DNA from 3 places in the Priestia sp. FSL W8-0524 genome. Region 2 is predicted to be linked to each of the others. Evidence: riboswitches for the same ligand, from Rfam matches in the RefSeq annotation. Region 2 holds a riboswitch; each other region holds the start of a gene.
The links. Region 2 has a riboswitch for S-adenosylmethionine ahead of NST66_RS28025 (5-methyltetrahydropteroyltriglutamate--homocysteine S-methyltransferase). Riboswitches for the same ligand answer to the same signal wherever they lie in the genome.

Region 1: it holds a riboswitch for S-adenosylmethionine, as region 2 does, so the genes downstream of both, NST66_RS05095 (bifunctional homocysteine S-methyltransferase/methylenetetrahydrofolate reductase) here and NST66_RS28025 (5-methyltetrahydropteroyltriglutamate--homocysteine S-methyltransferase) in region 2, are expected to answer to the same signal.
Region 3: it holds a riboswitch for S-adenosylmethionine, as region 2 does, so the genes downstream of both, NST66_RS23930 (phosphoadenylyl-sulfate reductase) here and NST66_RS28025 (5-methyltetrahydropteroyltriglutamate--homocysteine S-methyltransferase) in region 2, are expected to answer to the same signal.

The regions. Positions count from the first base shown of each region.
Region 1 covers NZ_JBBOUG010000001.1:1,025,888-1,036,014, reverse strand. The annotation lists gene NST66_RS05100 (YkvI family membrane protein) at 1-818, opposite strand, end outside; SAM riboswitch class I at 1,151-1,257, shown strand; gene NST66_RS05095 (bifunctional homocysteine S-methyltransferase/methylenetetrahydrofolate reductase) at 1,365-3,203, shown strand; gene metH (methionine synthase) at 3,204-6,647, shown strand; gene NST66_RS05085 (Cof-type HAD-IIB family hydrolase) at 7,014-7,811, shown strand; gene NST66_RS05080 (hypothetical protein) at 7,869-8,075, opposite strand; gene NST66_RS05075 (hypothetical protein) at 8,124-8,387, opposite strand; gene NST66_RS05070 (cytochrome-c oxidase) at 8,592-8,966, opposite strand; gene NST66_RS05065 (NCS2 family permease) at 9,140-10,127, opposite strand, start outside.
Region 2 covers NZ_JBBOUG010000003.1:44,849-54,975, reverse strand. The annotation lists gene NST66_RS28045 (hypothetical protein) at 1-409, opposite strand, end outside; gene NST66_RS28040 (FtsK/SpoIIIE domain-containing protein) at 406-1,305, opposite strand; gene NST66_RS28035 (hypothetical protein) at 1,330-1,539, opposite strand; gene NST66_RS28030 (hypothetical protein) at 1,552-1,851, opposite strand; SAM riboswitch class I at 2,238-2,338, shown strand; gene NST66_RS28025 (5-methyltetrahydropteroyltriglutamate--homocysteine S-methyltransferase) at 2,420-3,547, shown strand; gene NST66_RS28020 (catalase) at 3,684-5,333, opposite strand; gene NST66_RS28015 (methyl-accepting chemotaxis protein) at 5,785-7,869, shown strand; partial or broken gene NST66_RS28010 (anti-repressor SinI family protein) at 8,187-8,318, shown strand; gene NST66_RS28005 (NADH:flavin oxidoreductase/NADH oxidase) at 8,399-9,427, opposite strand; gene NST66_RS28000 (MarR family winged helix-turn-helix transcriptional regulator) at 9,642-10,070, opposite strand.
Region 3 covers NZ_JBBOUG010000001.1:4,572,793-4,582,919, reverse strand. The annotation lists gene NST66_RS23970 (Na(+)/H(+) antiporter subunit C) at 1-203, opposite strand, end outside; gene NST66_RS23965 (Na(+)/H(+) antiporter subunit B) at 203-625, opposite strand; gene NST66_RS23960 (Na+/H+ antiporter subunit A) at 622-3,027, opposite strand; gene NST66_RS23955 (glucose-6-phosphate isomerase) at 3,736-5,085, shown strand; gene NST66_RS23950 (YugN-like family protein) at 5,186-5,590, shown strand; gene NST66_RS23945 (potassium channel family protein) at 5,600-6,388, opposite strand; gene NST66_RS23940 (VOC family protein) at 6,456-6,839, opposite strand; gene cdaS (sporulation-specific diadenylate cyclase CdaS) at 6,937-7,563, opposite strand; SAM riboswitch class I at 7,876-7,978, shown strand; gene NST66_RS23930 (phosphoadenylyl-sulfate reductase) at 8,233-8,946, shown strand; gene NST66_RS23925 (inorganic phosphate transporter) at 8,966-10,045, shown strand; gene sat (sulfate adenylyltransferase) at 10,098-10,127, shown strand, end outside.

The DNA.
Region 1 (10,127 bases), on a different contig from region 2:
AAAATCTCACCTAACACAACTACCGTAAATAAAACATTCACCCACGCTGAGATATTTTTAACAACGGCACTCATAGGAATATCAAGTTGAAATGAATAAGGCAAATTGGAAAGGGCAAGATGAGTAGAAACAAGCATAAACGTAAGTACACATCCTCCTATTACGGCCCCTTTTTTGATCACGCTCTTATCTTTCACGGAGCTTCCTAATGGAACTAAAACGGCCTGAGCCAAAGCTAGATTTAGGGAAATATATAAAAAGGGACTAACCGCCCACTTCCACTGTGTGACGAGCGTTAAGTCCGGCTTCGTTTGAATCAGTGAGAAATAGCTGACATTTGGCACAAAGATGATAAAAGCAAATGAAAGCATCATCGGCACAACAAGAGAATTAACCATTAAAATACCGTTAATTCCTCTTGCGATAAATATATAAGTTAAAACAATTGTACAAATCATCCCAACAGGAGGCCACAGCCCGAACTGTTCTTTTCCTATTGCCCCCGTACTCGCCAGCATGACTGAAGTTACTCCAAATAAAATGACGATCATTACACCGTTTACCGCTTTTCCAAGTACATCACCAAATAAATATGTATTAAGCTGCTGATAAGAAGAAGCCCCAATTGCGTGCGAAAGCAGCATCATTTTCGAACCTAGCCAAATAAAAAACAAGCCGCTGACCAAAATTCCAACCATTCCAAGTTCCCCGTACTGTGTAAAAAATTGAACAATTTCCTTGCCTGTTGCAAAACCGGCTCCTACAACGGTGCCTACATACGTAGCAGCAACCTGCAGCGTGAGTTTCCACCTTTTCATGCCCATCACCCTTCTACCCTTCATAGTTCACTATATGTAGAAACGGTTAAAAAAAGACGAGCCTTTTATATGTAAATCCTCGCCTCACCCGGTGCTGTTCCTTTTTCGTTTTTTTATTTCCTTCTTGTTTTTTTCATGAAAACCCTTTATCCCTTAACATAACGGCAGTTTTCAAACAAAATATACGGATATTTTCCCTTTAGCTTTTAAATTTTCCTCAATATTTGCTGGAAATTCACAATTTACTGTTGTATAATTTCTAAAAATCAGATAAATTATTAAATAAGTATTCTTTCTATTTAAAAAAATATGTTTCAATTATATACAATTGATTCTTATCATGAGAGGTGGAGGGACTGGCCCTTTGAAACCTCAGCAACCAGTCGTTAGAGACATGGTGCTAAATCCAGCAAGCAATTTATTGCTTGGAAGATAAGAAGGCGAAAAAAGTCTTCTTCTTAAGAAGACTTTTTCTATTTTATCGGCATATTGCATAAAACGAATCACTCGTGAAATAGAAGCGGAACAATTTAAGGAGGTTTTGACATGGGGTTACTTGAAGATTTAAAGTCTAAAATTTTAATTGGGGATGGTGCCACTGGTACCCTCCTTTACTCACACGGTATTGACAGCTGTTTTGAAGAACTAAACATCACCAAACCAGAAGAGGTTTCTCGTATTCACAGAGCCTATGTAGAAGCTGGTGCAAACGTTATTCAAACAAATACGTACGCTGCTAATTATCAAAAACTTGCCCGTTATGGATTAGAAGATTCAGTCAAAGACATCAATGTTGCTGGTGTAAAATTAGCGAAACAAGCTGCAAAAGATCAGGCTTACGTGGTTGGTACACTCGGCGGAATTCGTTCTTTCCAAAAAAATGCTATTAGTTTAGAAGAGGTTAAGCGAAGCATTCGTGAACAAATGTTTTGGCTTTTAAATGAAGGCGTGGATGGCCTTTTATTTGAAACATACTATGATTTCGAAGAATTAAAGACCGTTCTTACACTGGCAAGAAAAGAAACGGATAAGCCTATTATTACCCACGTTTCCCTGCATGATATTGGCGTACTGCAAGATGGGCGTCCTTTAGCAGATGCATTAAAAGAATTAGAAGACTTGGGAGCAGATGTTGTCGGGCTAAACTGCCGTTTAGGTCCTTATCATATGATTCAGTCTCTTGAAGAAGTACCGCTTCCTGATCGTGCTTTCTTATCTGCTTACCCTAATGCCAGCCTTCCGGCGTATGTGGAAGGCAAGCTGGAATATGAAACGAATGAAGACTACTTTGTAGAAAGCGCGCGTTTATTCCGCGAACAAGGGGTTCGCTTAATTGGAGGATGCTGCGGTACAACACCAGCTCACGTACGCGCCATGTCGTCTGCCTTAAAAGACCTGCCTCCGATTACAAGCAAAGTCGTTAAAATGAGACCAGCCGTTACGGTTCAAGAGCGTGAGCAGCAGGATAAACCTCATATGCACGAAATTGTGAAGAAGCGCCGCTCGGTTATCGTCGAGCTGGATCCGCCTAAACAGCTTGGTCCGACGAAATTTTTAGAAGGCGCAAAAGCACTTGATAAAGTCGCCGTAGATGCTATTACATTAGCTGATAATTCTCTTGCCTCACCTCGCATCAGCAACTTGGCAATGGCAACACTGATGCAACAAGAAACAAAAGCACGACCGCTTATTCATATTACCTGTCGCGACCGAAATTTAATTGGACTTCAATCTCATTTAATGGGACTTCATACGCTAGGAATGAATCAAGTGCTTGCAATTACCGGTGATCCGTCAAAAGTTGGCGATTTCCCTGGCGCCACTTCGGTCTATGATTTATCTTCATTTGACTTGATTAGTTTAATCGCTCAGTTTAATGAAGGACTATCTTATTCCGGCAAACCGCTTGGTCAAAAAACCAATTTTTCCATTGCAGCTGCCTTTAACCCAAACGTGCGTCACTTAGACCGAGCCGTTCAGCGCTTGGAAAAGAAAATCGACTGCGGGGCTCACTATTTCATTACTCAGCCTCTCTATTCAACTAAGCAAATTGAAGAGGTATATGAAGCAACCAAACATTTAACAACACCGGTATACATCGGGATCATGCCGTTAACAAGCGCAAGAAATGCTCGATTTATTCACCATGAAGTACCTGGAATTAAATTATCAGAAGATATTCTAGAACGTATGGACGCAACGGGAAATGACCGGATTCGCGGTGAAGTCGAAGGCCTTGCGATTGCAAAACACTTAATTGATACAGCATATGAGCTATTTGACGGTATTTACTTAATTACGCCGTTTATGCGCTATGAAATGACCGAAATTCTAACACGCTATATTCATGACAAGCAACTCGTTACATCAGAAAGGAAGATATAAATGAGCTCACTTATCGAACAACAACTAAAGAAGCGAATACTCGTCATCGATGGAGCAATGGGAACGATGATTCAAGATGCTGATTTAACCGCTGAAGATTTTGGCGGCGAAGAATATGAAGGCTGCAACGAATATTTGACCCGAACAGCGCCTCATGTGATTCAGCACATTCATGAAGAGTACTTTGCAGCGGGTGCTGACATCATTGAAACCAATACGTTTGGCTCAACATCTACCGTACTTGATGAATACGATTTAGGCCACTTGGCGTATGAATTGAATATCGAAGCTGTGAAGCTTGCTTGTGCAGCCCGCGATAAATATTCAACTCCCGAATGGCCTAGGTTCGTAGCTGGAGCTATCGGTCCTACCACTAAAACTCTCTCTGTTACGGGAGGTATTACATTCCCTGAGTTAGTAGAATCGTACGAAGAGCAAGCTCGGGGTTTGTTAGACGGCGGCGTTGACTTACTTCTAGTCGAAACCTGTCAAGACATGCTGAACGTAAAAGCTGCGTTTTTAGGGATTACAGCGGCGTTTGAAAAACTGAAAATAGAAGTTCCAATTATGATTTCAGGAACGATTGAGCCAATGGGAACAACTCTCGCTGGTCAAGATATCGAATCTTTTTACTTATCACTGGAACACATGAAGCCTCTTTCAGTCGGACTTAACTGCGCGACAGGTCCTGAATTTATGACGGATCATATTCGCTCTCTTTCAGACCTAGCCACTTCAGCTGTTAGCTGTTATCCAAACGCTGGACTTCCGGATGAAGAAGGCAATTATCATGAGTCTCCTGAGCTGCTGGCTCAAAAAATTAAAGGATTTGCTGATAAAGGCTGGCTGAACTTTGTAGGCGGATGCTGTGGTACAACGCCTGCTCATATTAAAGCACTTGCTGAAGCGGTAAAAGAGGTTGCTCCTCGTTCGCTTGATCGCTCCGAGCATAATCATGCTGTAACCGGTATTGAACCGCTTGTATATGACGATTCTATGCGCCCTCTTTTTGTGGGAGAACGTACGAATGTAATCGGTTCTCGCAAGTTCAAGCGTCTGATTGCGGAAGGGAAAATTGAAGAAGCATCTGAAATTGCGCGTGCTCAAGTTAAAAATGGTGCTCACGTTATTGATATTTGCTTAGCAGATCCAGACCGTGAAGAAATGGAAGACATGGAGGAATTTATTCAAGAAGTTGTAAAAAAAGTGAAGGTTCCTCTTGTAATCGATTCAACTGACGAGAAAGTTATTGAAAAAGCTTTAACGTACTCGCAAGGTAAGGTCATTATCAACTCCATTAACTTAGAAGATGGTGAAGAGCGTTTTGATGCAATCTTGCCGCTAGTAAAAAAATTCGGTGCAGCTCTGGTTGTCGGTACAATCGATGAAACAGGCATGGCCGTTACTGCAGAAAGAAAAGTAGAGATTGCTAAACGCTCACATGATTTGCTTGTTGAAAAACATGGCTTTAATCCAAAAGATATTATTTTTGACCCTCTTGTGTTTCCTGTAGGGACTGGTGATGAACAATATATTGGTTCTGCTGAAGAAACAGTTAAGGGAATTAAAATGATTAAAGAAGCCCTGCCTGATTGCCTGACCATTCTTGGCGTAAGTAACGTGTCATTCGGTCTTCCTCCAGTCGGACGTGAAGTACTAAATGCGGTTTACCTTTATCACTGTACGCAGGCTGGACTCGATTATGCCATTGTTAATACAGAAAAATTAGAGCGCTATGCTTCTATTCCAGAAGCTGAAATTGAGCTTGCTAATGCGTTATTATTTAACACAACTGATGAAACGCTAAGCACGTTTACAGACTTTTATCGTGATAAAAAGAAAGAAGCAAAAGTAGAAATTTCTACGTTAACACTTGAAGAACGATTGGCAATGTATATTGTCGAAGGTACAAAAGAAGGATTGCTTCCTGATTTAGAACAGGCTTTAGCTCAATATGATGATCCGTTAGATATTATTAACGGACCGCTTATGAAGGGGATGGCGGAAGTCGGACGTTTGTTTAATGACAACCAGCTGATTGTAGCAGAAGTGCTTCAAAGTGCGGAAGTTATGAAAGCATCCGTTGCCTTTTTAGAACCTCATATGGAAGCAACTGAAAATGATTCTGGAAAAGGAAAAGTGATTCTTGCAACGGTTAAAGGCGACGTGCACGATATCGGTAAAAACTTAGTAGACATCATTTTAAGCAACAATGGTTTTAAAGTCATTGATTTAGGAATTAAAGTAACGCCGCAGCAGCTGATTGAAGCAGTAAAAGACGAAAAGCCAGACATCATTGGCCTGTCAGGTCTTTTAGTAAAATCAGCTCAGCAAATGGTTTTAACTGCACAAGATTTAACGCAATCAAGCATTGATGTTCCAATTATGGTAGGAGGCGCTGCCCTTTCCCGTAAATTTACTGACTTTAAAATTGCCCCGGAATATGAAGGTGCCGTCCTCTACGCCAAAGATGCGATGGACGGATTAGCGTTAGCAAATAAGCTGCAGAACAAAGAAGAAGTTATTCAGCTTTTAGCAGATTTAAAAACGCGTCAAGAAAAGAAAGTAACGGTTCGAGAACGCCAGCCTCAAACCGCTCAAGCAGCTACGGCTGTTTTAGAAAGATCCGCCATTTCAACGGATGTTCCTGTTTTTGTACCGGCTGATTTAAAGCGCCACGTTGTCAAACACTACGATTTGGCACAGGTTCTTCCGTATATTAACTGGCAGATGCTTTTAGGCCATCACTTAGGACTAAAAGGAAAAGTGAATAAGCTGCTTGCTGAAAAAGACGAGCGTGCTGTTCAATTAAAAGAAACCGTTGATGACCTTCTCGAACTGGCACTAAAAGAAAACTTAATTAAACCAGCGGTTATTTATCAGTTCTTCCCTGCTCAAGCAGACGGAAATGATTTAATTATTTATGATCCTGCTGATGAAAAAACAGAAATTGAACGCTTTACCTTCCCTCGACAAGCAAAAGGACAGTTCCTGTGCTTATCTGATTTTGCAAAGCCTAAAGAAAAAGAGATGGACTATGTATGTTTCTTCTCTGTAACAGCAGGAACAGGCATTCGCGAACGCGCGGCGAAATTCAAAGAAAACGGCGAGTTTTTAAAGAGTCACGTGTTCCAAGCTCTTGCGCTTGAACTAGCTGAAGGATTAGCAGAACGTGTTCATCAGCAAATTCGTGACCGCTGGGGATTCCCCGATTCGCCTGACTTTACAATGGCGGAGCGTTTTTCAGCCAAATACCAAGGTCAGCGTTTTTCATTCGGATATCCCGCATGTCCAGACCTTGAAGACCAAGCAAAACTGTTTAAATTAATTAAACCTGAAGACATCGGCATTCAGTTAACAGACGGTTTCATGATGGAACCAGAAGCTTCTGTTACAGCCCTTGTTTTTGCACATCCTGAAGCGAAATATTTTAACGTATTGTAAAACATGGCTGCGGTCTTTTAGACCGCGGCTGTTTTTTTACAGTGAACAAACCTAAAAAAAGGCTGCGACAAATGGATTTTAGTTGAAGAAAGATCCGAACGGAGTTAATTCTTAATTGAGAATCAACTCCGTTCGGATTGTTTTCATTATGATGGTGAACTAGATTTCATGTAGCTGTTGATTAAAGGGCAAGGCGAAGACTCCTGCGAAAAAAAGTGATGTAGTTATGTCTTAATCTCTTTGAATTCACCGCCGGTTTGAGCTTTTTTTATGAGTTTCTTGGGAAACACTGATAGAATAAGGAATGTAATAAATTTGTAACACTCTTATCAAGGTAATTTTTTTAGGGAAAGGAATTTTCAAGAGATGATTAAATTATTTGTAAGCGACTTAGATGGAACTCTTTTACACGAAGAAAAATACGTAGAACAGCATAATGCAGACGCACTTAGTGAACTTCAGCGCCAAGGAGTAGAGGTTTGTCTTGCTTCTGGACGAATGGATACGGAAATTTTAAAGATTTCTACTGATATTAATAATACATTTCATCGCATTAGCCAAAACGGAGGATTTGTGTGGACCAAAGAAAATCAAGAACTTCATGGAAAAGTGTTTGAAGATGATTTAGCGGTTCAACTTTATAAAAAAACGATAGATCCTAACCGTATTACGCTTGTCTGTTCAAACGACACGAATTATGTAGAGCAGCGAAATGAAATTATTGAAGCAATTGAAACTCACATGTTTTTCCCTATCGAAGAACAAATTGAAATGACAGATTCATTTGGTCACGCTCTTTCTCCATCTAAAATCACGGTTCTTGGAGATCATGATGAAATGGTAGCTCTGCAAAAAGAAGTGAACGAAGAGTTTGGTGATTATATTGATACATATATTTCTGCCAAGCAGTGTTTGGATATTATGCCTAAACATATCAGCAAAGGAAATGCCATTGAAATTTTATTAAATCATCTTCAGCTAAAACCAGAGGAAATTGCATGTGTGGGGGATTCATTTAATGATATTCCTATGTTTCAATTAACACCGAACAGTTTCGCTATGGCTACAGCTCCTGAAGCTGTTCAGCGCCACGCCTCTGCTGTTGTGTCATCTGTTAGTGAAGCAGCGCGTATTGTTTTAGAAAAAAATAAGCAAACAATCTAAAAAAAGCGGTCAACGTTTAAATTGACCGCTTTTATCTATTTAATAAGAAAACGGTAGTTATTTTTTTCGTAAAGAACGAAAAAATTCACCTAAGCTTTTTTGCTTCCCATCTGCATGCTCTCCATGATTAACCAAGCTGCTGATTCTTTCTCGTCGTACAACAACCATAATAAGAGTGGCAAAAAAGATAATGGAAACGGCAATGACAACCAGTGCAAGAACGGATGCTACAATAGCTTCAGAAGTCGTTAGTGACGATAGCATCTGCCTCGTACACCTCCATTTCGTTTGTGGCGAAAAGGAGCCTAGCAATTAGAAATGCAAATAATCTTTTTTCTCAGCTTGATGCATGTTATTATACACCATTTTCATTTTAGAAGCTGTAGCTTTTAAAGACGTAGACGAATCCACATCTTCGGCTAACATAATGTTTACTAAGTCAACCACAGAACGAGACAACAACTCTACATTATTTTGCAACTCTAATTCGTCATAAGTCGTACGGTCTTGAAGACGAAGTCGAATAATTTCATTTGCTAGCTCCCTAACACGCACTAATTGTTGATGTTCTCCCATAGTATCTCCGCCGCAAGAAACTTATAATCAGCCCTTTTATTGGCTTTTATAAGAGCTAGAAATCCCTGCAGCTTACCCCTCCTTATAAAGATGCCTAGCACACCTTTATGTAAATCGCACTTTCACCTTGTTTACATGTATATTCGCTATAGCTGGTTCTTTTTCCTTTTGAAATTAGCAACCATCGTCAACGACCTTCTTGGTTTATCGTTCAGATTTCAAATTTTTAAGGATGTGATATACGAAAATTAAAACGCCAATAGCCGTAAGTGTTGCTCCTACTGCCACTATGGGTGTAAAAGCTTGGTTTTCTAGTACGATCATGAGAAATAAACCAATCATCATGACCGGTAATCCTATATTATGCAACCATACGTGCAGTTTAGCTAATTTACTTTCGCTAAACGCAGGAAACAAATAATAAATAAGTCCCGCTAACGTAAGCGACGTCCATCCTAATAAATTAATGTGCACGTGAACAGGCGTCAAAGCGTAGCTGTGAACAATTGACATATAATACCCCAATATGATGCCAATTCCAAAATAAACGGCTGATATTTTAATTAATTTAATTCCCATTGTTTTCTCCCCCTTATATCCCCTCCGACTTCTGTACTACTTTACGCAGGAAACGCCATTTTAGAAGCGGCTGATTAACCAAAGGACACGAAATACGGAGTATGATATCTAAAAAGAGGATTCTTTACCGCAAACACAAAAAACAGCTGAGCAAAAGTACTCAGCCGTCTATTTTAAGCAATATAATGCAGCACAAAATTCAAGAAAAACAATAGCGCGCTTACATACATAAACATCGATACTTCACGCATTTTACCAAGGAATAATTTAAGCAGTGGATACGCAATGAACCCAAATGCAATTCCATCAGCAATGCTGTACGTAAGAGGAATAAGCGCAATAATTAAAAATGCAGGGAAACCTTCTGTTAAGTCCTGTAAATTGATGTTTTTGATATTTTGAATCATTAGTGCTCCAATCACAATGAGAATAGGTGCAATAGCACTATCTGGAACCAGCTTGATAAATGGAATAAACAGAAGTGAACTTAAAAATAAAACTCCTGTAATAAGCGATGTTAAACCCGTTCGCCCTCCAGCTGCAATACCAGATGCTCCTTCTACAGAAGACACCGTTGGACTTGTTCCAAACACCCCGCTTAGCAAAGCTGAGGCGGCTGTTGCTTGAAAGGCCCGCGGAAATTTGCTATCTTGATTCATCATACCTAGCTGACCATGAAGCAAACCAATATTTTCAAAAATCAATACCATTGTTAATGAAAAGACAGCTGCCCAAAACGCAACGTCTCCAATGGCTCCAAAAGACAATGTGCCAAAGCTGCTAAAAAAGTCGTTCACGCTCGCAGCGGACTGTCCATTTTCTACATTGCTTCTTACACCAAGTAAGAAGGCAAGGACGGATCCAGCAATCATGCTTAACAAAAAGTTACCTTTCACATTTCGGATAAACAGTACGATTGTGATAATTAACGTCAACAGCGTACTGATAACAAACGGATCTGACAAGTCTCCAAGTGCTACAAAAGTGTTTTCGCTTGGAACTACAAGCTTCCCTTTTTGCAAACCGATAAATGTTAAAAATAAGCCAACACCGACTGTTATCGCTTCTTTTAACGAATGCGGAATCGAAGAAACAATTTTGGCAGACAGTCGTGAAAAAGCTAATGCTATAAAAAGAAAGCCGGATATCACTACTGCTAAT
Region 2 (10,127 bases):
GATTTCTCTGGATCTCAATCCAAAAGGGAGATCCTTTAAAAATGTAAAACAGATCCGGTTCAATGCTTCCTTTTCGTCCGGTAGGCTTATCTTCCACAATGATCTGTTTAGGTGTGCTATACGTGCACATTTGTTTATAGACATCCAAGATAGAAAGGAAGTGTAATATTTTTTGAGAGTTCTTTTTGATCTTGGCATCCACAGGTAAGTAGACAGTCGGAGAATACTGCTGTGTACGTTCAATTAGTTCTAATCGATATAAAAAACGTACCATCACACTATTGCATGCATTTATAGGCGATTTAAGCTGTTTAAAGAATAGGTCAACTAAAGAGTCTCGATCTACGGCTCTAAATTGATTAATAAACGCTATGATGTCTTTATCACGCTGAGATAACCGGAAACTCATCGTTGCTCCTCCTTCTCTAATAACCCGAAGATGGACTGTGATACCACTTCTAGTTCTGATTCAGGATCTTTCACGAGCGTTTTATAAGGTGAAAGTATTTCCTTACAAGCTCCTTCATCTAAGAAATAGGCTTGAAACTCTTTGACCTCATCAATTTTAATCTTCATACGCCCCCTGGCTGCGGCATCGATTTCTTCTGCCCCAAGTACACCTGCCACCTTTGCATTCGTGGCATCGGCTTGCCTTCCAGAGATCCGAACTCGTAAGTTTGCTTTTAGTGCTGAATTCAACAAATCGGCATCTGGACGCTGCATGGCAATAATCGTATGAACACCTAACGCACGACCTTGACTCGCAAACTGTTGAATCATCTCTACAAGCTCCGTTTCTCTCTTCACGATGGACATTTCATCAATTACCACAACGATACGAGGCAGCTTAAAAGGTAGCCTGCTTATATGTGTCACGCCATGCTCTAACAATAAATCGCCTCTTCGATACATTTCAGCTCGTAATAAAGCAAAAGGTTTTCTCATATCCTTTGCCTCAAAACAAAGCGCATCTATATGCTCAATCCCATGAAACAGCCCCAAATCGGCTCGTTTAAGATCCACCAACACTAAACGCAAGTCTTCAGAAGAGGCATATTTTATCCATGTTGTGAGGATCACACGCATGAGACTGCTTTTTCCGGCTCCAATTTCACCCGATATTAGCAAGGTTTCTAGATCCGCAAAGTCCCACGAAATGAAGTTTCCATAGATTTCTTTACCAATACAGACAGGCAGCTCCATCTTCTCAATGTGAGGATGGATTGTTTCATAATCATATTTAAGCATGGTAGGTAAGTCTTTGTGATGAACGGTAATACTAAAGTTTTTTAAGCTTCCATTCACTTCAATATTACTGCCTAATACTTGTCATAATGCCCATCTTTTTTTCGTTAAGAGTTCAGGATCAATGCCATTAAGTAAAGAAAAGGCATACCGAGTATAGTTATTATGGTGATCGATCTGATGAATTTTAGGAAATTGATAGGAGGTACGATCCCCATGCTTTATGACCCGATAAATTTCTGCTGTACGAAACGCTTTAATAAGCTTTCCACGCAATTTTAGTTTCTCAAACATCTAAACCCCTCCTCAAAACATAAATGTTGCAAAGAAGTAAAATAAGGCTCCATAAAAGGTGACAGGTAAGATAAACCGCATCACTTTCGCAAACTGGTCAGAGAGATCGATGACACCCCATCGTTCTAATATTCGTTCAATAATAGCAATTCCTAAGACAATGCCTCCTATGGTTAGAATAGTGGGGTCAAGCATGGCCAGTGGACTAAATGGGAAAAAGGAATATGCCTTGAATGGACGAGGCTTTGTGGAGGGCTTAAAGGATGGTTTATGGAGGAAGTTTCGAAAACCAATATCATGTGTTTTTCTCATGTTGGTACCTACTTTCATTCTTTTTATTTTTCCGCCTTTCATGTCTCAGTTATTTCAGCTCAACACATCCGGTCGCCCCCTTCGCCTCTTCGGTTCAGCTCCCTTACAGGTTCCACGAAGGGCTTCACTAGGCGTATAAAGCTTGTATTAACGCGGTAACGATACTGAACTAGCTACTGATTAGGTAACGCAGTAATAATTCTTTAGATACTATGTAGCTACTGCAGTAAGCTTGCCTGTCCACTCAAAAAATAAAAAAGAATCCTTACTACAGTAGGTAATGAGGAAGTAATGAGGTAAGAGGTGTATTATTTCTGATTTTTCGAATTTTTGTTGACAACCTAAGAAAACAAGTGTAACCTTTTTTTAGCTAAATAAATTGAATATTCTTATCTCGAGAGGTGGAGGGACTGGCCCTAGGAAGCCTCGGCAACAGACTGTTAAAGTACTGTGCCAATTCCAGTAGCAATTTGCTTGAAGATAAGAAGAGAATCCATAACGATTATTAACCTCTTCTTATTTGTAAGAAGAGGTTTTTTATTTTGAAAAGAAAGAAGGAAACAAAACCATGACTAAGACATTAGTGAAGGCTCCATTTAAAGCTGATCACGTAGGTAGTTTTTTACGACCAACTCCCCTCAAAGAAGCAAGAAAAGCGTATGCGAATGGTACAATTAATAAAGCTGATTTAAAATCTGTAGAGGACAAAGAAATTGAAAAGCTTGTTCAGAAGCAAATTGAATTGGGTCTTAAATCGATCACGGACGGTGAATTTAGACGTTCTTGGTGGCATTTGGACTTCTTATCAGGCTTAGAAGGTGTGGAGCAGTTTGAAACAGAATATATCAGCCAATTCAAAGGTGCAAAAACCAAAAATAACGCAATTAAGGTAGTAGGTAAAGTGGACTTCGATCATCATTATATGGTGGAACACTTCACGTTTTTAAAAGAAGCTGTTGAACGACATGGTGATGGAAGCCAAGTCGCTAAATTCTCAATTCCAAGCCCAAACATGTTATTTACTCGGATTCAAGAAGATACATATTATAAGGGAAACAGAGATCAATTTTATCATGATACTGTGGCTGCTTATCAAAAAGCTATTCAAGCCTTTTACGACGCAGGCTGCCGTTATCTACAACTAGATGATACGTCCTGGATTGATTTCGTTTCTGAAGAACGCATCAATGCGGTTGTTGAGAAGCTTGGTATGGATGTAAAAGACATTATCGATAATCGAGTAAGTTGCTTAAATGATGCTATTTCTAAAAAGCCTGAAGATATGCTCATTACGATGCATATTTGTCGTGGAAACTTTAGATCTACGTATATCACAAGTGGTGGCTACGATACTATATCTGATGCTATCTTTGCTAACTTACATGTAGATGGACTTTTCCTTGAATATGATGATAACCGTTCAGGAGATTTTGAACCATTAAAAAGTTTTACACGTAACAATCAAACCGTTGTATTAGGATTGGTAACATCTAAATTCCCTACATTAGAAGATGCTAAAGTCATTAAGCGAAGAATCCAAGAAGCAAGTGAATATATTCCTCTAGAAAACTTGTCATTGAGTCCTCAATGTGGCTTTGCGAGTACAGAAGAAGGAAACGAATTAACAGAAGAAGAGCAATGGAATAAAATTAATCACGTAATTCAAATTGCTCAAGATGTCTGGACAAATAACTAAAGAATGATTTAAAAGATACCTCTCCTGTCAATTAGGAGAGGTATCTTTTAAATCATGAGGTTTTAGGCAAGGTATTCCCTTAAGATTATACTATACCCATACGTCGGTTCCCTATTTTTAAAATGGAGCAATTCACTTAATAAGGATCGACTTCGTGACTTTTCTTTACAGCATCTTCTGTTGCTTCATTTGCAGCTAATGTACCTTGTCCATATTTTGATTTACCTGCTTTACGACCAGGTACCTCACTTGTATTTTTCATATCCTGCATTTCGTGTAGTTTCTTTTCAATACCTTCCTTCACACGTCGACCATATTCTTCATCAGCTTGTGTAAAATGAGAAATCATCGTTTCTTGGATTCGTTTATCACAAATAGCAAGTGCATCCGATAGATTTTTAATCAATTCATCGCGCTCCCAATCTTCAAAACTACGGTATGTGTGACCTGCCTGCCCATAATCGTTAGGACGGTCAATTGGTGCACTCATTGCGGCTGCATTATACGTTGGTTGATGTGGAACACGGTCTTTCTTATTTTCTTCCTGAAAGCCACCAAGCATTGAAGGCTCATAATTAATATGTGGATTATCCCCAGATTCCTTTGGGTCACGAATATCCATTTGACCGCGCTGCTGATTCGTATGAATAGGCACTTTCGGTGCATTCACAGGTAATTTTAGATAGTTGGCACCTACACGGTAGCGCTGTGTATCTGAATAAGAAAAGGTACGTCCTTGTAGCATTTTATCGTCTGAGAAGTCCATTCCATCCACAAGAACTCCTGTACCGAAGGCGGCTTGCTCGATTTCTGCATGGAAATCCTTTGGATTACGATCTAGAACCATACGGCCCACTGCCAACCATGGAAACTTATCTTCCGGCCAAAGTTTCGTATCATCTAAGGGATCAAAATCAAGCTCTGGATGATAACCATCCTCCATAATTTGTACGAAGAGCTCCCATTCTGGATAATCTCCACCCTCAATTGCTTCGTATAAATCCTGCGTTGCATGTCCCACGTTTTTGGCTTGTATCGTATTTGCCTCTTCTTGTGTTAAGTTCCGAATTCCCTGCTTAGGTTCCCAATGATACTTTACTAGTACAGCCTCTCCCTTATCATTCACCCATTTGTAGGTATTTACACCAGACCCCTGCATGTGACGATACGTCGCTGGAATCCCCCATGGAGAGAATAAAAATGTAATCATGTGGGTAGCCTCAGGTGTACGGGAAACAAAGTCAAACATTCTCTGAGGGTTTGGTACGTTCGAAGCTGGGTCTGCTTTAAACGCATGAATCATATCAGGAAACTTCATTGCATCACGGATAAAGAAAATCTTTAGGTTATTCCCAACTAAATCCCAATTCCCCTCTTCCGTGTACATTTTCACAGCAAATCCGCGTGGATCTCGAGCTGTTTCTGGAGAATCTTTTGCTCCGGCAACTGTGGAGAAACGAACCATCAATGGTGTTTTCTTGCCCGCACCTGAAAATACCTTTGCCCGAGTATATTTCTCTACTGGTTCGTCCCCCACTTTTCCATATGTTTCAAAGTAGCCAAAGGCTCCAGATCCTCGTGCGTGGACGACTCGTTCTGGAACTTCTTCGCGGTCAAAATGAGAAATCTTTTCGATAAAGTGATAATTTTCAAGTGTAGCTGGCCCACGATTACCAATTGTACGAATATTTTGGTTGTCTCTTACAGGATGTCCCTGACGTGTAGTCAGCGTTTCACGTTTTATATCATCCTCGTTTGAAGCATTAACGTCTTTATTTTCTGCCAAAATGAAAACCTCCTTTGAATGATCACTTTAATCTTTTTCCCTGTATTGGAAAATGTATTCAATAATACTTAATTTTTCATGGTTTGTCTCTCATACTATGAATTCAAATCTATAAAAACCGTCATTAGTTTAAATTTAATCTTTTTTCACTCTTTGATTACAAAATAAGGTGACATAAGACTAAATAAGTATTTATTTGTGATTACCCCTTTAAATTTCAAAATAACTTGTGCTTCCTTTCATATCTTGCACCTTTTCGTAAAGACTTTCATACTCTTCTACCAACTGTACAGTTAGATTTACTTTGAAACAAATGGCAGCTTGTGTAAATAAACTGAAAAATAAAATTTATTGAAACGTTGTTAAGAAAGAAAGAAAGAACCCGATAGTAATTTAGTTCAATTTTTATTTGTAAAAAGTAAATTTAAATTCAAAAAGAGAAGGTATCTATATGAGAGAAAAATTTTCATTCAGAAAAAAAGATGATAGAAGGCTATCTATTCGAACCAAATGGATTTTATTTATTTGTACAACCACCTTTGTAGCACTTATAGGAACCGTTATCTTTATGCAGGTAAGTATAAGTGACATTTTGAAAAAAGATAATTTAAGTTCAAACGAGGTTACTGCCAAAAGTGCGTCTGAACAAGTAAGTTTAAATTTAAAAGGCTATGAAAATTCATTAAAACAGTTGGCAGGTGTCGTATCTAATGAAATGAACAAAAAAGGTTCTGTTTCTAACGTCGACAGTCTATTGCAAGCCGTTAAGAAAAATGATTCTACAATTATTTCGGCCTATTACATGGATGGGAAAACAGGAAAACTCCATATTTCTCCTTATGCTGATTTTAAGCATGACGTACATGAAACAAGAACATATAAAACTTTAACAAAGGCACCTAAAGTAACATGGATGGATGTATACAAAGATAAAATTTCCGGAAAAATTATGACCTCCGTCGTTTCTCCGGTCATCGTAAGTGGAAAAATGGTAGGAGCCTTAGGTTATGACATAGACTTAACTACAATTGGAGTTTCTAGAAGCAAAATAGAAAAATATACTGAAAATAATCTTGTCATCTTAGACTCACAAGGATTTGTGGTTAGTGCTTTTATAAAAAATTCTGACGGGAAAAATATGAACCCTGAAAAAAGTGGTACTGTAGAGGGCGTTAGTGATTTAATATCACACAGAGAAAACTTTAATTCACAATATGATTGGGTATCAAAGATTTATAAGAATGATTCTGTGCATTCTCTTGATGTGGAATTAAATAAGAAGGGTTATACTGGACAAGTGACAACAATACCTCATTTAAATTGGAAAGTAATTTCTTTAACACCCAAAGAAATCTTTTCTTCTAAGATGAATGATATTAAACAAACTGGAATTATTTCAATAGTTATCGGTTTAATAATTGGGGCGTTGTGTGCCTATTACCTTTCTGGAATGCTAAAAAGGATTATACTTAATATTCAAGAAGTCTTAAAAAAGACATCAAGTGGAGATCTAACTACTGAACTAAGTATTTCATCAAGAGACGAGTTGGGAGATCTAGCGAAGAGTTATAACGAAATGCTTGCTGGCATGAGACAATTAATTTCTAAAGTGAAGAACAATGTTGTCTCTGTCGAAACAACCACTAATGGCGTTAGCACAATTGCTTCAGAAAATAACGTCGCAATTGCTGAAGTTTCCCAATCCATAGAGGAAATCGCAATGGGAGCATCAGCTCAATCAAATCAAATTGAAAATGGTTTACATACTATTAAAAAGTTAAGTATTGAAATTGATTTATTATTAGAGCAATCTAATATGGTTGAAAAAGAAATGAAAGAGGCTTCCACTCAAGTGCGAGTAGGTGAGGAACAAGTTGAGGGATTAAAAACCTCTTATAAAAAATTAGACTCGAATTTTAAAGATATTACACTAATGGTTTCAAATTTAAATAACAAATCAAAGACTATTGCAAATGTGACTGATCGCATTTCTGAAATAGCCGAACAAACTAATTTATTAGCTTTAAATGCTTCCATAGAAGCTGCCAGAGCAGGTGAGCATGGCAGAGGATTTGCCGTAGTAGCTCAAGAGGTTAGACGTTTAGCTGAAGATTCTAAACAAGCTACTAAAGACATTAACGAAGTTATAAATAGTATACTTAAAGAAAATAGCACACTTGTTAATATGATGACAGAAACAACTCAGACTAACTTTGAACAAAGCCAGGCAGTAAAAACAGTGAGTGAATCTATGACGTTTATTACTGAATCTTTAACTAAGGCAGTAGATTCTATTGTTAGAGAAACTGAATCCATTAACAGTATAAATCAACAAAAAGAGATCGTCATTCAGATGATTCAAGAAATAAGTGCTGTGTCCCAACAAACTACGGCATCTGCTCAAGAAATAGCATCAATAGCTGAAGAGCAATCCGCATCTTCAAATGAGCTAACACGTCATACGGACCACTTATCTAAATTGATTATTGAGTTAGATACTGCAGTAGAAAATTTTCAAGTTGAAATACGCTCTTAAAGTAGATATGGTGCATCTCTAACTATAATCGATAACAATAACCAATTAGTGTGATGGTTATTATTACTTGAAGAACCTGAAAGTGAAGAAATAACTCAAGCACTAGAAGAGATTGCAGTGCAAGAAGGTCAATTATCATAAAAGTAAGAGATAAACGGGCATTTGTAAACAAAGATCCAGAAATCTTATCCACCTATAAATATTAACTTATAATCCTTAAGGAAATATATTTAGATATATACTTGTATTAGAACGTTTTAAGTTACAAATTAAGGGTAGGCGAACAAGTATGGGAGGTAATGATGATGAAGGATTCTGAGAAAAATCTTCCTGAAGAATGGATGAAGCTAGTTAGAGAAGCAATGAATTCAAATGTGAGCAAAGAACAATTTAAACAGTTTTTAGAAGAAAAAGCTGAAAATAACAACAAAGCAAAAAACATTAGATAATGAATATCTAATGTTTTTTGCTTTCAAGAAATTTGTTTACTATCTAAAAACACTTAGTTTTTATATTTTGTTACTTGAACTTATCTTCTAAAACCATCTGCATACTGTTTTGGGACAGTCGTTTCTCTTTTCAATGTAGATGCAGCTTCTAATGCCCAATGAGGGTTTCGTAACATGCCTCTTCCAACAGCTACAAGGTCTGCATCCTCATTACCGATAACAGCATTTGCAAGCGCAGGATCATCTAATCTTCCAACAGCGATGACTGGAACATTGAGAGCTTTCCTAATCTCTTGAGCTAATGGTACTTGGTAGCCTGCATGCGTGCCGGGTCTCCCACCAGCACCGATAGGACCTTCACCTCCTGAAGAGATATGAAACATATCTACGCCAGCTTCTTGATAGTCTTTTGCAAACTCGATACTTTCATTAATGCCATATCCGCCTTCTACATACTCTTTAGCAGATATCCGCATGATTAATGGCATATCTTCCGGTATTTCAGCTTTTGCTGCTTCAATAATTTGTCGGCCAAATTTAGTCAGATCTTTTCCATACTCATCTTCTCGTTTATTTGTTAAAGGAGAGTGGAATTGATGAATTAAATATCCATGAGCACCATGAATTTCAATAGCATCTACACCAGCTTTCACAGCACGCTGTACAGCTCTACGGAACTTCTCTACCATTTCTTTCACTTCATCTGTTGAAAGAGCTCTAGGTGTTTTTGATTTTTTATCAAATGGAATAGCCGAAGGAGCAACTGGTACCTCTGCATCTTCAGCTTTACGACCAGCGTGAGCAATTTGGATGCCCACTTTAGCTCCGTAACGATGACAAGCTTCTACAATTCGTGCTAAAGCAGGAATTTGGTCGTCTGACCATAATCCTAAATCATAATCTGTAATACGGCCATCAGGTTCCACATCTGTCATTTCAATTATAATAAAACTAGTCCCACCGATTGCACGATTTACATAGTGTAAGTAATGCCAGTCAGTAGCAATTCCATCCTTTTTTTCAACAGAATATTGGCACATTGGGGGCATCGTAATACGGTTTTTTAAATCCAATCCTTTTATCTTATAAGGGCTAAATAAGTGATCCATAATAAAATCTCCTTTATCAAAATTATATGCATGCACATGCATATAATTTATATTATTCTTTATTTCTTGTCAATTTATATGTTTATGGTTTATGTTCACACTATAAAAGTACACATAGACCAAGTGATAAATAAAAATGACCTAGTAAATTTTACCAGGTCATTTTTATTTATCAGTTAAGATAAACTAATTTGTAAAAAACACATGCATTACATCATGATTCGTGTAATAACGCTTGTAACGCATGATGAATATTTTCCTTTGAAAACGCAGATTGAAGAATGGTATAAACAGTATCTAAGCATCCCTGTAGTTTTTCTGAACCTTTTTCAGTCAGACTAGTATAGATACCTCTCCTGTCATCCTCACATATATGTCTTTGCAAGACTCCACAACTCTTAGCCTCAAGTCTACCTACTAATCGTGACATAGCACTTTGGCTTAATCCAACCATCTCTTGTAATTGCTGTAGTCTTAATTTTTTATCACTGCTTTGAGATAAAAAGTAAAGAACGTAAAATTCTTTCAATGATAGATCATAATTTTTTTGTAAAGTCCTTTCAAGTTCATTGGTAATACTTAGTTGAATATTAGTAATGGATATCCAATTATTTAAAAGTTCGTTTTTTGGATTGGTTGTCATATGAATTCCACCTATTCTATCCTATATAGCACTTTAATCAACTATCTTAATGTATAC
Region 3 (10,127 bases), on a different contig from region 2:
AAAGGATCTGTATAAGAAGAAGCCTTTTCTCCCAGAAGGGGAACACTCCCCCCTTTTAATCCGCCCATCGTTAAAATCAACAGGTGAACACCGTGGCTTAATAAGCCTGTTCCAATAATAATTCGCAGTAAACTGCGGGATAACATGAGATATACAGCGGCAGTGAATAGAATCCCTGCCACTACGGACATTAATATTTCCACTATTCACTCTCTCCAATCGTTTGAATAATGGTCATCGTAACACCAACAACTACTAGATATACGCCTAAATCAAACAGTACAACGGTAGCTAAAGATGTTTTCCCGAGAAGGGGAAGGTTAAAGTAGCTGTACGTGTGAGTGAGAAAGGGAACTTTGAAAATAAATGATCCCAGCCCGGTTAAAATAGCTAGCAGCAGACCGGAAGCCGCAACCTTCTTATAATCAAATGGGATGACTTTCGATACGGTTTTTATATCGAAAGCCAGCAGTAGTAATACAAGGGCAGCTGAGGTAGTAAGTCCCCCAACAAACCCTCCTCCAGGTGTATAATGACCTGCAAAGAAAAGATGAATGGCAAAAATGATAATAATGAATGTGACTACTTTCGTTGTTGTTTGTAGTATCAAATCATTTTTTTTCACTCTTCTTCCTCCTTTGTTAACCGAAGACGAATCATGCCATAGATAGCAAGAGCTGCTATACAAAGTACGGTAATTTCAAATAATGTATCAAATCCGCGGAAGTCAACAAGAATCACGTTCACCATGTTTTCGCCGCCTGCTTTTTCATAACTGTTTTCAATAAAGTAATGTGAAATCGATTCAAATAGTTTTGTACTGTTTGCTGATATGCCAAGCAATGTAACGGTCGTTCCTACAAGAAGGGCAACCAGTAAGTTTGGCAGTTGAAACTTCACCCTTACTTTTCGCTTCCGAAACTCCGGCAAGTAGTAGAAACATAGTAAAAACAGTGATACTGATACAGTTTCAATAACTAATTGAGTCAAAGCTAAGTCAGGAGCACGGAATAATACGAAAAATAAAGAAAGCGTATACCCGACAACTCCCAGCGAAATAATGGCTGTGAGGCGTGATTTTGCCAATAAAGTTGTAATAGTAGCCGCAACCATTACAACTGCTAGTATGGCTTCATAAACGCCGATAGAAGCAGTATCTTTTAAATCAATCGCAAAGGCATTCTGAGAAAAGAGGGTTACGAGAAGTAAAATGCCTATGAAAGTAAAAATGATTAAAAGATAGTCTCTAATAAATCCTGTCATTAATGTTTTCATGATGCGCGTTGAGCCTTTTTCCATCCCTTTAATGCCATAATTATATCCGTTATTAAGCGTTAAAGAAGAAGGGAATCGTGTATAAATTTTTGACCACTTTTGAAGCGTCATAAACAACAAAATACCAAATGTGATGACTCCTAGCGTCATAAATAATTCTGGCGTAAAACCGTGCCAAAATTTAATATGCACTTGATATTCTTTACCTGCCTCTAGCAGGCTAGGTGCGATAGAGGCCATTGTTGGCTCAATAAGAGTTGATTCTAATAAATTAGGAGCAAAGCCAAAAATAACAACCAATGATGCTAAAATAACCGGTGAAATCAGCATGCCTATTGGTGCTTCATGCGGCTTCTTCTCCAACTTTTCGGGCTGGTATTTGCCTGTAAAGGTTTTAAAGACAAGAATCATACTATAGACGAACGTAAAAATACTTCCCACCCAAGCGATGATAGGCAGCAAAATTCCCCACGTCTGCATGCTATACATATCCATTTTTGTCACGTTTACCATGCCTGTAAAAAACATCTCTTTACTTAAAAATCCGTTAAAGGGAGGGAGACCTGCCATTGAAAATCCCCCAATGATAGCAATGGTAAATGTGACAGGCATGAAGCTCATTAACCCGCCTAACTTTCTAATGTCACGCGTGCCTGTTTCATGATCGACAATGCCTACTACCATAAACAAGCTGCCTTTGAAGGTAGCGTGGTTAATCAAATGGAAAACTGCTGCAGTAAGAGCCACTAAGTAGATATTATCGTCTAAAAAATCATAGTGAATAGCTGCGCTACCTACTCCTATAAGTGACATAATCATCCCAAGCTGACTAATTGTTGAAAAAGCTAAAATCCCTTTCAAGTCTTGTTGCTTTACTGCTGAAAACGAGCCCCAAAACAGTGTAATTAGTCCTATGATTGAAATAACAAAAAACCAAGTGGCGCTTATAGCAAAAACAGGGCTTAGTCTTGCTAAAAGATAAATTCCCGCTTTTACCATTGTAGCTGAATGAAGGTATGCACTCACTGGGGTTGGAGCTTCCATTGCATCTGGCAGCCAAATATGAAAAGGAAACTGAGCAGATTTTGTAAAGGCCCCTAATAAAATGAGGACTAGAGCTGGAATAAATAGATGACTTGATGTAACCACATCTACGTTTGAGATAATTTCGCGTATGCTGAAAGTACCTGTCATGACATATAAAAGTACAATTCCTGCTAATAGGGAAAGTCCTCCGAATACGGTAATGAGCATAGATTTTAAGGCTCCGTATTGAGATTTCTCTCGTTTGTACCAATAACCAATCAATAAAAAAGATGAAAGGCTTGTTAATTCCCAAAAGCTGTAAAGACTCATTAAGTTGTCTGATAATACAACTCCTAGCATAGACCCCATAAAAAGAAGCAAATAGACATAAAACGAATGCAGCGCTTCTTTTGTCTTAGAAAGATAATAAATGGAGTAAAGAATAACAAGTGTCCCAATTCCAGTGATTAACAGAGAAAATAGAAGACCGAGTCCATCCACATAAGCATCAAAGTTAATGCCCAGACTAGGTATCCATTTCATTGAATGTAGGTAGGTTTCCCCTTTAGAAACACCACTGATATATTGTGTGAAATAAATGAACAACACAAGTGGGAGAGGTAAAACGAACCACCCTGTATGAATACGCTGGAATTTCCTATACAGAAGCGGGACAAAAAAGGCTAATAAAAAAGGCGATAAAATCACCAAGTGCAACCACGACAAAAGACAAACCTCCTTGTGATATTCAATTCTGTAACCGATTATATAATAATTTAATTATGCATGCATCCATGCTAATTCTTAGTATCAGCGGATTTTTCAAACCTTATTAAATAAATAGAAACTCGTCACAAAATCCATAAAAAAAACATAAAAAAATTTTTTTAGACGTATAAAAATCAGGTGAAATTGTCACTCTAAGAGTGAGGTGATGGAAATGTATAGGAAACAAATAACCATCAGTTTTCTCATTTTTAGCGCATTATGTATGAGCGGATTTGTACTGAATAATCACTTGGAAATGAAAGAAGAAAACAGGATGCTAATCACTTCTAAAAGTGAAGCTGAAAATTCTATATCAATAGACTCTTCCCTGTTAAAAGCCTCTTATAAACCGAGACAATATGTAAAGATAGGTGAAATGAACTATATTGCACCATCCGGTAAGTAAATGAAAAACGATTGAAGACCACTCTTTAGTCGTTTTTTATTTGCTTATTATTTGCGTCATCGTGCATGAATTACGTTTTTTAATCAAAGAACATTAGTTGACTTCATAACTGAATTTATCGTTAAATAAAAGGGTACATACAATGATTGCAGTTTCAACAAACTATAATGATTGTGTCAAATTGTAAGTGGATTCCCTTGAATTCAGCTAACAGTTTCGATAAAGTGGAAAATAAAGATATTTTAATGGAGGAACAGATTATGACACATGTTCGTTTTGATTATTCAAACGCGTTATCATTTTTTGGTGAACATGAACTTACATACTTACGTGATGCCGTGAAAGTAGCTCACCATTCAATTCATGAAAAAACAGGTGCTGGGAACGACTTTTTAGGATGGGTAGACCTTCCTACGGAGTATGACAAAGAAGAATTTGCACGCATTCAAAAAAGTGCAGAAAAAATTAAATCGGATTCAGATGTATTGATTGTTATTGGTATTGGAGGATCTTACTTAGGTGCTCGTGCTGCTATTGAAATGCTTCAGCATTCATTCTATAACACATTATCAAAAGAACAGCGTAAAACTCCGCAAGTTATTTTTGCTGGTAACAACATCAGCTCAACATACATGAAAGACCTAATGGATGTTTTACAAGATAAAGATTTCTCTATTAATGTTATTTCAAAATCTGGTACAACAACAGAACCGGCGATTGCTTTCCGTATCTTCCGTAAATTATTAGAAGAGAAATACGGGAAAGAAGAAGCACGCAAGCGTATTTATGCAACAACAGATAAAGCGCGCGGCGCATTAAAAACATTAGCGGACGAAGAAGGCTATGAAACATTTGTTATTCCAGATGATGTAGGCGGCCGTTATTCTGTATTAACAGCGGTTGGCTTATTACCAATCGCCGCTGCAGGTCTTGATATCGAACAAATGATGAAAGGGGCAGCTGATGCTCAAGAAGCATTTTCATCATCAGAGCTAGAAGAGAACCCAGCTTATCAATATGCTGTAGCTCGTAATGTTCTTTATAATAAAGGAAAAACAATTGAAATGCTGATTAACTATGAGCCAGCTCTTCAGTACTTTGCTGAGTGGTGGAAACAGTTATTTGGTGAAAGTGAAGGAAAAGACCAAAAAGGTATTTACCCTTCATCTGCTAACTTCTCAACGGATCTTCATTCTTTAGGTCAATATGTACAAGAAGGTCGTCGCGATATTTTTGAAACAATTGTACAAGTTCAAGATTCTCGTCATGAGCTAACAATTGAAGAAGATGCAGCGGACTTAGATGGACTAAATTACTTAGCTGGTGAAACAGTTGACTTTGTAAATAAAAAAGCGTTCCAAGGTACAATGCTTGCTCACACAGACGGAGGCGTTCCAAACTTAGTTGTGAACATTCCAGCGCTAGATGAGTATACATTTGGATATGTTGTATATTTCTTCGAAAAAGCATGCGCAATCAGCGGCTATTTATTAGGCGTAAACCCATTTGATCAGCCGGGAGTAGAAGCATACAAAGTAAATATGTTTGCTCTTCTTGGAAAACCTGGTTTTGAAGAGAAAAAAGCAGAATTAGAAAAGCGTTTGAAATAAATAAAAAGTTCACCTTCTTGTTAGAAGGTGAACTTTTTTGCTTTTGAGATAAAGGATAAAAAGCTGGAAAAAGGACATGTTAAAACAGAGGAGGGATAAGATGATTGAATTATCTTCAAGATTAGACGGCACATTATTCAAGCTTTATGAATTAGAAAAAACGCTTAAGCCGCTTGGGTATAACATTGGAGGAAATTGGGATTATGATCATGGTTCATTCGACTATAAGATGAATGATGAAGTCGGCTATCAGTTTTTACGTATCCCGTTTACAGCTACGAATGGAGAACTGGATTCTAAAGGAACAACCGTACAGATTGGTACGCCATTTTTACTTTCACATAAGTATCAAATTGGCTTAGATGACAATGTTCACAATGGAAACGTGGGTGCTTCATTTAACCAGTTTGCAGAACCCCAAGACGCAGACGCTTCATTTCCAAAAAAGTATATCAGCTTAGGAGAAGAGCTAATTAGAGAGGCAGAAGAGGCGCTGCTTCAATAATTGAAAGGATTATTCTTTTCTTAAACTCTCTAATTTTTTCACAAAAATATGTTCGTACATGACCTGACTAATCAACTCGTTTGTTTTAATCATTTCATTTACCCCCAAATTTTGCGCATTTTGAATATGCTTTTTTGTTAACAGTTCAACGATGCTGTAAATAGAAGGGTTCAATCCTTGCAGAGCGACTAGCGTAACAATCGTATTCATGTCTGCATATTCTTCTGTCTTATGCTGATCGGCAGTAATCAGCACTTTTTTTGCGCACCGAGCATTGGCAAGTTCTAATACCTCATAGTGAGAGGGACTTCCTTTAATAAAATGAACGCGATCACAGATCATGGGGTTTTTAGTCAGAGAGTCGTCGATAAGAACAATGTCTTCTTTATGAAATGCGTCGCGATAAGACTCTAGCACGAGTTTGGCGCGCTCATTCCACCCCACAACGATGAAGTGATCTTTTCCATAAAACTTTAAATTCCCTTCCAAATAAGCGCTCTCAGCGGAAACAGCAATTTTAGAAAGCGTGACAAAATAAGTAGTAATAAATCCCGTTCCAACCAGGACTAAAATAATTGCAGCTAACCTTCCAATCGTAGTGGTGGGAGCAAAATCACCGTATCCTATAGTAGAGATTGTAATAATAACCCACCAAATTCCTTCAAACACATTCCCAAACGTTTGCGGCTCTAGGAAATGTATAAGCATGCCGAAAAGTAAAACAAGGCAGCCGATAATAAAAAGAAGCCGCACTAAAATAGAACGACGAAAAAGTCGGAATAATAGCCATTCCATCATAAAAAAACCTCCAGTGATTAGTCATAGCCACAGTATGACCATTTTTCACTGAAGGTATAAGATATCTTTATCTTTTTACTTCGTAATATTCAATCCATTCTTTGTCTGGACCGTAGAAAAATAAGTATCTTGCTCCATTTGGCAAAGTTACAATGTTTTCTTCCACAAATGAAACGCCTGCTGATTTTAAACGCTCAAACTCCTCTTCAATTCCATCTACTGCCAGCGCAAAATGGTGAACTTTACCTTCACTAGGTAAGCTTGAGTTATACCCTTGAATTAACTCTACGATTACATTGCCTTCTAAACCTAGAAAAGCTAGCTTCAAAGACGGATCGGTATGTGGTAGTGTTTCGATGAGCTCCAATCCCACTTTTTGTGTATAGAACTCAATAGATTCTTCTATATCCTTTACTTGAACGCCTACATGTTCAAATTTTAAAATTGCCATATGCATCACCCGTATCTATAGTATGTAAAAACTATGAAATATATTAAAGAGAAAGGATAGATAAGTCAAGATAGGGCTGCTTATCAGGAAAGGGCTCTTAAATCATATTTTTGCTGGAGTGAATAGGGTAGAGGCTTCCATCAAGAGCAAACGAAATTTTACCTGTTTCTTCAGATACAACTAAAATTAATGCATCCGATTTTTCCGACATTCCAATTGCTGCACGGTGACGTGTTCCCAACTTTTTGTTCGTTGAAATAATAGACGAGAGAGGTAAAACATTAGCAGCTGAAATAAGCTGATTATTTCTAATTAGGACGGCTCCGTCATGTAAGGGTGTCCCTGGATAGAACAGTGTCTCAACTAGCGTAGCGCTGACAGGAGCTTGAATAGGCATTCCTTTTTGAATAAGAGGATCAACATTTTGTTCCCTTTCAATGACAATTAAAGCGCCGTGACGTTTCTCAGAGAGGTTATGAATAGCTAGGGACAGAGCAGCGTATTCAAATGTATAAGGCGATAAGTAATGACGCAAGTAATAAGAGGCGGCCGTAGCTTGAACATCTTGAAATAACCTTCTCATCTCCTCAAAATCACATAAAATACAATGATCACTCGTGTCTAAATGTTTAATTAAATTAGAGGCTTCAGTTGAAATCTGCTGTAAATATGTTCGCACATTATTTTTAATTGTATCGTCTAATTGAAAGGGTTGTCTCTCCATCTTATATAGCTCCTATCTGTCAGTCAGTGTTATCTGTAATGTGTGCTAATGTGGGTGAATTATCCGTAAAGCTCATAAATCCGTTATTAATTTTATAGAGAGATTTTGCATTTTATTTAGCAAGAGAACATAAAAAGTCGGGAAAAAAGAAAGCGTTTTATAAACTGATATGTTCACATTTGGGTTAAATTTACATATGTTGTTTTAAATAAAAGTATAGATATTTCTGTGAATTTAAAGTATAGTTTTCTTATCGGATATATAATTTTTAATGTTGACAAATATTCTAAATATGCTAAAATTTTTAAAAAATGCTTATCAAGAGTGGTGGAGGGATCTGGCCCGCTGAACCCCGGCAACCTGCTTAGCAAGGTGCTAATTCCAGCAAAGTGTGTATCATTTTGAAAGATAAGGTGAAAATTATTGCCTACCCAGTCTTTCAATACGGAAGACTTTTTATTTTGATATAGCGCAAGAGATATTTTGAGGAGGGACAACGATGACTGTAAACCCCCGACTTAAAACAAACCTTTGAACACGCCGAAGCAAAGTAAGAATTAAATAGTTTCGCTGACTAGACACACTAGAGGCGGTTTTATCCAATTCTAGTGGGTAAAACCGTCTTTTTTTATTGGATAACGCGGATAACTAAGAATTGGAGTGGAGAAAATGGCAGACTTATATACGTACGAAAACTGGAGCGATACATTTCCAGAGTTCGACAGTAAAGATGAAACAAAAGGAGCCCTTTCAGCATTGCAGTGGGCGTATGATACCTACGGAGATTCAATTATTTATGCGTCAAGCTTTGGGATCGAAGGAATCGTGTTAATTGATTTAATTTCAAAAGTGAAAAAAGATGCTGAAATTGTCTTTTTAGATACAGGGGTTCATTTTAAAGAAACATATGAAGTGATTGATGCAATTAAAGAACGCTTCCCTGATTTACGTATTCATATGAAAAAGCCGGATTTAACTCTTGCAGAACAAGCTGAAAAACATGGAGATGAGCTTTGGAAGAGTCAGCCTAACCTATGCTGTCAAATTCGAAAAATCATTCCGCTAAGAGAATCCCTTGCTCCTTATGATGCGTGGATTTCCGGTTTGAGACGTGAGCAGTCTGAGTCTCGTGCCAACACGAATTATTTTAATAAAGATGAGAAATTCAAGAAGGTGAAAGTTTGTCCGTTAATTCATTGGTCATGGAAAGAAATTTGGCGTTATGTGTATAAGCATGATTTGCCATACAACAAACTTCATGATCAAGGCTACCCAAGTATCGGCTGTGAGCCCTGTACCGCACCTGCCTATAATGTAGACGATTTACGTTCAGGAAGATGGGCAGGTACACAAAAAGTGGAGTGCGGATTACACGAATCTTAAATACGAAAGAGCTGAATAAATGATGCTTTTATATGTTGCCTTTATCATTGCGCTTTTTTTTGCAATGAATATTGGGGCAAGCGGTGCAGCAGCTGCTATGGGCGTTTCATACGGCTCCGGTGCAATTAAAAAGCGAAGAGTGGCCCTGTTCATCTGTGCTGTAGGAATTGTGCTCGGAGCTGTTACCGGAGGCGGTGAGGTGGTAAAAACCATCAGTTCAGGTATCATACCTGAAAAACTGCTGTCAGTAGAATTAGTTATTATCATTCTGGCTGCTGCAACGCTGTCACTCTTTTTCGCGAATTTGATTGGTATCCCTTTATCAACAAGTGAAGTAACAGTTGGCTCAGTTGTTGGAGTAGGGGTAGCTTATCAATCTCTGTATGTAGAAAAACTTTTAATTGTCATGTCTTTTTGGATTATTGTTCCGCTAGTTTCATTTGTTATTGCTTTTTTGATTGGGAAAGTGATAAAGCGCAGAGCGCATAAAAAAGAAGCAGAGGGAAAGTGGAAAAGAGTTTTAACGATTTTAGTTATTGCAACGGGATTCTTTGAAGCCTTCTCAGCTGGAATGAACAATGTGGCAAATGCTGTCGGTCCTCTAGTAGGAGCTGGATTAATGGATGCTACAACGGGTGTCATAGCAGGAGGATTGGCGGTGGCGCTCGGAGCTCTTTTACTAGGAGGCCGAGTTATTGAAACAAACGGAAAAAAAATTACTCGCTATTCTGTAGGAGAAGGCTGTATTATCTCGGGTACTGGTGCTTCTCTTGTTACAGTCGCTTCACTGTTTGGTTTGCCAGTACCGCTTACACAGGTCACTACGTCTTCTATTATTGGAATAGGCGCAGCGAAAACGGGATTTACGAAAGAACAGCGAGAAGTGGTCATTCAAATGTTAAAGGTTTGGGTGGTATCCCCTGTATTTTCACTCGTAATCTCATATGTTCTTGTGAAATTAGTACTTGAAAGCGACTTATATTCATTTGTGGTGCTAGCTAGTGGATGTATTGCTACAGGAGGTATTCTAAGCTTAGCTAGAACGACTAGAAGAAAAAGAGCAAGCCTGCAGTCGGAAAAAGAAAAAATGACTGCGTGATTCAAGTGCTTTTTATTATATTGTGTTAATTACTTAAGGAGGATTTTACAAAATGACAACAATTCAAGCACACGGTGGAGAA